One region of the Rossellomorea vietnamensis genome, then DNA from elsewhere that is predicted to be linked to it. Evidence: predicted binding sites of a transcription regulator. Region 1 holds the regulator's gene; each other region holds the start of a gene.
What was found. Region 1 encodes CtsR, which represses protease genes until heat stress. Its sites were predicted from a motif close to ATGGTCAATAAAGGTCAAACA; they were not measured.
Positions count from the first base shown of each region.

Region 2: a site for CtsR is predicted at 1,332-1,352, ahead of clpB (ATP-dependent chaperone ClpB). Genes of this name have one in related genera too.
Region 3: a site for CtsR is predicted at 817-837, ahead of clpP (ATP-dependent Clp endopeptidase proteolytic subunit ClpP). Genes of this name have one in related genera too.

Region 1 is NZ_CP104558.1:2,733,010-2,735,281, forward strand. Features, by position in the region: gene N5C46_RS14125 (protein-arginine kinase McsB) at 1-569, opposite strand, end outside; gene N5C46_RS14130 (protein-arginine kinase activator protein McsA) at 566-1,114, opposite strand; gene N5C46_RS14135 (CtsR family transcriptional regulator) at 1,135-1,596, opposite strand.
Region 2 is NZ_CP104558.1:1,289,344-1,291,615, forward strand. Features, by position in the region: gene clpB (ATP-dependent chaperone ClpB) at 1-1,316, opposite strand, end outside; gene N5C46_RS06650 (YjzC family protein) at 1,439-1,618, opposite strand; gene N5C46_RS06655 (undecaprenyl-diphosphate phosphatase) at 1,813-2,272, shown strand, end outside.
Region 3 is NZ_CP104558.1:3,522,403-3,524,674, reverse strand. Features, by position in the region: gene N5C46_RS17960 (3'-5' exonuclease) at 1-151, opposite strand, end outside; tRNA gene N5C46_RS17955 (tRNA-Arg) at 266-337, opposite strand; gene clpP (ATP-dependent Clp endopeptidase proteolytic subunit ClpP) at 909-1,508, shown strand; gene N5C46_RS17945 (HPr family phosphocarrier protein) at 1,621-1,878, opposite strand; gene whiA (DNA-binding protein WhiA) at 1,906-2,272, opposite strand, start outside.

The DNA.
Region 1 (2,272 bases):
TGCGTCAACACCAGTCCCGGCAAGTGCATCATGACTGAAGCCCTGAGCCCCGTCCCCACGTTGGTAGGACAAGTCGTTAAGTAGCCATGCTTCTCATCAAACGCAAAGTCAAATTCACTTTCAAACCAATCGTCGATCTGATTGGCTTTCTTTAGAGCTTCCTTCAATTGCAGACCTGGATATAAACACTGTATTCGAATATGGTCCTCTTCGTTTACCATTATGCTAATATCTTCCTCACTTGATAAAAGGACAGCTCCATAATTCGTTTCCTCTGCGAGATTCGGACTTATGAGGTGTTTCTCCATTAATACCCTCTTTTGAAGAGGCTGAATCTCACTTGTAGGTAAAAATTCTAATTCTCCTAAATTCTTCGGGTATGATGTGAGCTTCTCCTTTACCCGATCCACGATTTCCCGGGCTTCCTCAGAAGAATAAAGAGTGGAAAAACGGAAGTCCGTCAGATTCCTCGCAAGCCTTACCCTCGAGCTGAGGACAATATCCGAATTCGGTCCCTCCTCACTCATCCAGGAACTGACGGCATTACTCAAGAATTTCTCAAGACTCATTCGTTATCGCCTCCCTCTTTCTTCATTTCCTTTTCCAGGGAGCGGATTTCGTCTCGGATTTCGGCTGCTTTCTCAAACTCTTCATCCGCAATCATCGTTTGCAATTCAGACTTCAACTGCAATACCTTCTTTTTTACATGGATGGCTCCGCCCATACGTTCCGGAACCTTACCGTGATGCTCGACATTTCCATTATGAACACGCTTTAATAATGGAGTGAGTTCCTCTTTAAACGTCTCATAACAATGGGCACAGCCGAAGCGTCCCACATTGATGAACTGATGAATCGTCATTTTACATTTTTCACACTGTAAAACTTCTGTCTTAGGAATCTCGGTTTCCTTTGCCTGCTTAAATGCAGGAGCTATATTAAGAAGACCTGCCAATAGATTGTTCACAGAAAAGCCGGGAGAAGAATCAAACATAAACATCTCACCCTTATCCTGAGCACATTGCTCACATAAGTGAACCTCTGTTTTTTCCCCGTTTACCACCTTGGTAAAATGAAGGGTCGCAGGTCTTTCATTGCACTCTTGACAAACCATCCCATTCACCTCTTTAACCCTTACTCATACTTCAATGTATCCAGCATGGCTCTAAGCATTCGTCCTCTCAGTATATCCCGTTCGGGTAATTCAACCATGATGACCGATCGATCCATCACACTCAGCATGATCTTGGCTTCTCTTTCAGAAATGATTTCTTCTTCGACTAACCGAAAAACAATATCAGCTGCCGTATTCTGACTGATCGTTTGTGTAATCAATGCCACTAGCTGGTCGATCAAGTGAACCTGATCGTGGGCCTTCACCTTCATGATCCGGATGTATCCACCGCCGCCTCGTTTACTTTCTACTACATACCCTCGTTCTACAGTAAAGCGGGTATTAATCACATAATTAATTTGAGAAGGAACACATTGAAACTTATCAGCGATCTCGCTTCTTTTAATCTCGACTATCTCACTTTCACTCAGTTCTAACACATTCTTTAAATAATTTTCAATGATGTCGGATATGTTCCTCATCAAACCTCCTCCTCATTTTGACTTTGACTATATTTGACTATAATTATACAACCGTGTTTTAAACTTTGCAATTATGAAGTTTGACCTTAGAAGTTTTCCTGTTTACGGAAGGTTTTAAACGTGTGAATGTGAGATTGTTGGATAGAAATTTGGAATTGGGGCACAACGTAGGTGAGAAGTCTTAGGATGGGGTGCCGTGGTGAGTGGGTTTTGTAGTAGTGGCAATTGGGATTGGTTTAGGCTCAGGAAGAAGTGAATTCTAACTATCCTGACAAGAATGCTTCGTTCCTTAAATAGCGTTTTTTTTGGCTATTTTCTCTCCGTTCGATTGGCTTTCAGGTTAGATTGTCTACTTAAGCTGATATTGTGATGTTAGATGGGATTTTGAGACGGCTAAGTTGCGGATTTTTTATTTACTTTGCCTTTTCGGAAAGCAATCATGCGAGTTTTGAGGGGAATCATGCCGGATTGATGATAATCGTGCGGGGGAAGGGTTTTTCATGCGAGGTTGTGATTTATCATGCGGTATTTCAAATAATCGTGCCAGCTTGTCGAATTTTCTTTACACCGTCCTTACCAGTTCACTCATCCATCACCCATTCCCTTCTTCGTCAACAGGCAGAGACTCTGTCCCTAAAACAGCGTCTCTCTCACAATGTTTTTCGAACTTCAAAAC
Region 2 (2,272 bases), 1.4 Mb from region 1:
GCAGCATCCTTTTCCTTATTCAATGCTGCTTCCTCGATTTCAAGCTGCATCACTTTACGGGTGACTTCATCGAGCTCTGAAGGCATCGAATCGATTTCCGTCCGGATCATCGCACATGCTTCATCGATCAGGTCGATGGCTTTATCAGGTAGGAACCGGTCTGATATATAACGATCCGACAGGCGGGACGCAGCTACGATGGCCCGGTCATGAATATTGACCCCATGATGGATCTCGAATCGTTCCTTCAAGCCTCTCAGGATGGAAATCGTATCCTCCACATTCGGTTCCTGTACGAGCACTTGTTGAAAGCGTCTTTCCAGGGCTGGATCCTTCTCGATATACTTTCGGTATTCATTGAGGGTCGTTGCCCCGATGCAGTGAAGCTCCCCTCTGGCAAGCATGGGCTTCAGGATATTCCCCGCGTCCATGGCCCCCTCTGTTTTTCCTGCACCGACAATCGTATGGAGTTCATCTATGAAAAGAAGGATGCGCCCTTCACTCTTTTTCACCTCTTGGAGTACGGCCTTCAGCCGCTCTTCAAACTCACCCCTGAATTTCGCTCCTGCGACTAAAGAGCTCATGTCCAGCTCGAAAATCGTCTTATCCTTTAAACCTTCAGGTACGTCTTTACGAACAATCCTCTGTGCCAGACCTTCCACAATGGCGGTTTTCCCTACTCCCGGCTCTCCGATCAGGACGGGATTATTCTTCGTTTTCCGGGAAAGAATGCGAATGACGTGGCGGATTTCACTATCTCTCCCGATGACAGGATCGATTCTCCCTGATCTCACATCTGCCACAAGATCCCTTCCGTATTTCTTGAGTGCTTCATATTTCACTTCCGGGTTTTGTGTCGTCACCCTGCTCCCTCCTCTTATCTGTTCAATGATTTCTCTTACGATCTTTTCCATTACCCCTTGCTGCGTCAAATACAGCGTAATCGGATGCTGCTTCTGCTTCCACAGGGAAAGAGCAAGATGCTCAATGGAAATATAGTCATCTTCCCATTTGCGTTTCAAGCTCTCACTATCGGCGAAAAGTTGATGGATATCCCTTGAAAGGTACTGTCCGTATTGGATTCCCTCACCCTCTACCGCAGGGATGTCATCTAACTTCTCATCGATCCATTCCGTCATTAACTGAATGGTTATCCCCGCCCGTTCATATATTGTGCGAAGGAAGCTCTCTTCCGGCCCGAGCAGCGACTTCCACAAATGAAGGGCACTTATATCTGTATGTAGCTTTTCTGTGGCCAATTGACCAGCCGAAGCCAACCCTTCCTGGATGCTGTGGGTCATGTTATCAAGATTCATTATCTGTCACCTCACATTTTGACCTTCATTGACCTTTAATGACATTATATCCCTTTCATTCGAAAAAGGAAAAGAAAAAGGAACAAGGATTGCCTTGAACGGGGCACCCTTGTTCCTGATGGTTAAGGTTTTCTCATATACGACCATAGGCGGTTATGGTTGGAGTTCTCAGGAAACCTGTCCCCTGCTTTCAGACGCAGTTTTTGCGGATTCTTTACCATGCTCCCGGTTTCACCGATTTCTATATACTCACCATTGTTCGGTGCCTTTTCGCCGGCCCTGAATTGTCGTGACTGTCCCATTCTTACCCCTCCTTTTTCGAAGCGATGCTTCTTTCCTATTTTTCTACAAGCGTGACCTTTCATGCATGCCAGATGAAGGATAAATATGATAATCACGTTACGGTTCGGTTAACATTCGGAAAAAGGCTTTACAGTCTTTCCCTTAATGGTGTTAAATTAAAAAATGTGGAGAAAAAAAGCTTGGAGGATATACAATGGATTTTTATTTGATTATGAAATACTTATTTTTGGGGATTTTTCAAGGGTTCACGGAACCGATTCCGATCTCATCCAGTGGACACCTGCTGCTTGCACAGCATTTCCTTGGTATCAAAGACACAACACTGACCTTTGAAATTCTGGTCAATACGGCATCATTACTCGCTGTTCTCATTATTTACCGGGAAGACATCTTACGCCTCATCGTAAATGGCCTCGGTTATTTCAAGCAGAAAACACCCGAAACAAAACGTGATTTTCATTTCATCATATATTTACTGATCGGCACAATCCCAGCTGGGGTGATCGGTATATTATTCGGCGATGTGATTGAGGAACATCTTACTTCTGTCATCACGGTGGGTATCACGCTCATCATTACAGGTATCGCCCTTTGGATGATCCGTAACCTGAGAGGAAGAAAAAATGATGGAGACTTGAACGTAAAGGACGCGA
Region 3 (2,272 bases), 790 kb from region 1:
TATTAAACCTATCGAATCCCTCTTCCGGATCGATTAATTCGTAAATGGAATCAACCATTTCACCATTTTCTACAAACACCATTCCGACTGAGCATATACTGTGTCTTGCACGATTAGCCGTTTCAAAATCAAAAGCTATAAAATCTTTCATACGAAGCCACCATCCCAATTTTAGATTGTTCTTCTTCACTATATCAAGAACGAAAAAAGGTGCTTCCACAAATTATTAACTTGTAGAAACACCTTCATATCTCTCTTTCAACTACGCCCTCGGAGGGAATCGAACCCCCATTTTAAGAACCGGAATCTTACGTGCTATCCGTTGCACCACGAGGGCATGAAATGAATAACCGTCACGAATATATATTATAAGCCAGATATTGCTTGTTTGCAATAGATATTATCGTTTACTTCTTTTTTAGATTATCCATTAATATCTTTTAAAAGGTGAAGTAGGAATTTATTTGTAATTAGTGAACTCTAACACGATCTGCTTTACTCTTTATCTACCCTATTAAAGAACCAAAGAGTGGATTGAAGCGGAAGGCACTTGACTCCTGCGGGACTAGAGGGAAGGTCGAGACCCCACAGGGCACAAGCCCGAGGAGGCTCGACTCCCTCCCCGCCGGAAAGCAAGTGCCTGCAGCGGAAAGAAACGGTCTACGATCTATCCTTATTCTTTTTAATATTCAAACTAGAACTGACTTGACCAACTCACTAATACAACAAACTTTACAACTTGTGTGCCGTTTAAAAAAGGTATGAATGGGTATCATGTAGAAAGGATTTATATACAGGGTAAATAAGGAAGCGTTAAGTTTGACCTTTATTGACCATGGGTGTATGATAACAGTACAAAGTGAATAAGTAACTCTAAAAAAATAAAAGATATCTAAGGAGGAACGAGGATGAATTTAATTCCTACAGTTATTGAACAAACAAACCGCGGTGAGCGTGCGTATGACATTTATTCACGTTTATTGAAAGACCGTGTCATCATGCTTGGAAGCGGCATTGACGACAATGTGGCGAACTCCATTGTAGCACAACTTCTTTTCCTTGAATCTGAAAACCCGGAGAAGGATATCTCAATCTACATAAACTCTCCTGGCGGAAGCATCACGGCAGGTATGGCTATTTACGATACGATTCAATACATCAAGCCTGATGTTCAAACGATCTGTATCGGTATGGCGGCTTCAATGGGAGCGTTCCTTCTTGCAGCTGGAGCAAAAGGCAAGCGCCTAGCCCTTCCTAACGCCGAAGTGATGATTCACCAACCACTTGGTGGTGCTCAAGGTCAGGCGACAGAAATTGAAATCGCTGCAAAGCGTATTCTATTCCTTCGTGAAAAATTGAATCAAATCCTTGCTGATCGCACTGGTCAACCTCTTGAAGTAATTTCAAAAGATACAGACCGCGATAACTTCATGACAGCTGAAAGAGCGCTTGAATACGGATTGATCGACCGCATCATCACACGTAACGAAATGGATAATAATAAGTAAGAACCATAAAACCCCCTTTCCGTACTCCGTGAAGGGGGTTTTATCGTCTTCCCTACCCAATAGAAAAAGCCGGTGACCACTCCCTGGTCATCGGCTTTTTGTGAAGTTGGTGTTACGCTTCTTTTTGCACGAATCCTTCAAGGGCAACGAGCGCTTCTTCTTCGTCGCTTCCGTCCGCTACCAATGTGATGGCAGAGCCGGTGGAGATCGCCAGACTCATCAAGCCCATGATGCTTTTGGCATTGACCTTCTTCCCGTCCTTCTCTAAGAAGATTTCAGATGAGAAGCGATTTGCCTCCTGTACGAATAGTGCTGCCGGTCGTGCTTGTAAACCCGTCTTTAATTTCACTTCTACTTGTTTTTCCACCATATTCATTTCTCTCCCCTTTGTCCTTAGTTAGGTATTGAGCTTTTCTCCCGCTCGTAACTTGTCTGCCAGCTGATCGATTTTCCGTAAGCGGTGATTGATTCCCGATTTACTGATCGTGCCGCCTGACACCATTTCCCCCAGTTCTTTCAACGTGACATCCTGATAGTTCACTCGAAGCTCTGCTATCTCCCTTAGTTTATCGGGTAAAACCTGCAATCCTACATGTCTTTCGATAAACTTGATGTTTTCTACCTGTCTCAAGGCAGCACCGATGGTTTTATTCAAGTTAGCCGTCTCGCAATTCACCAGACGATTAACGGAATTCCTCATATCACGGACGATCCGTACATCCTCAAATCGGAGCAGGGCGTTGTGTGCCCCTATGATATTCAGG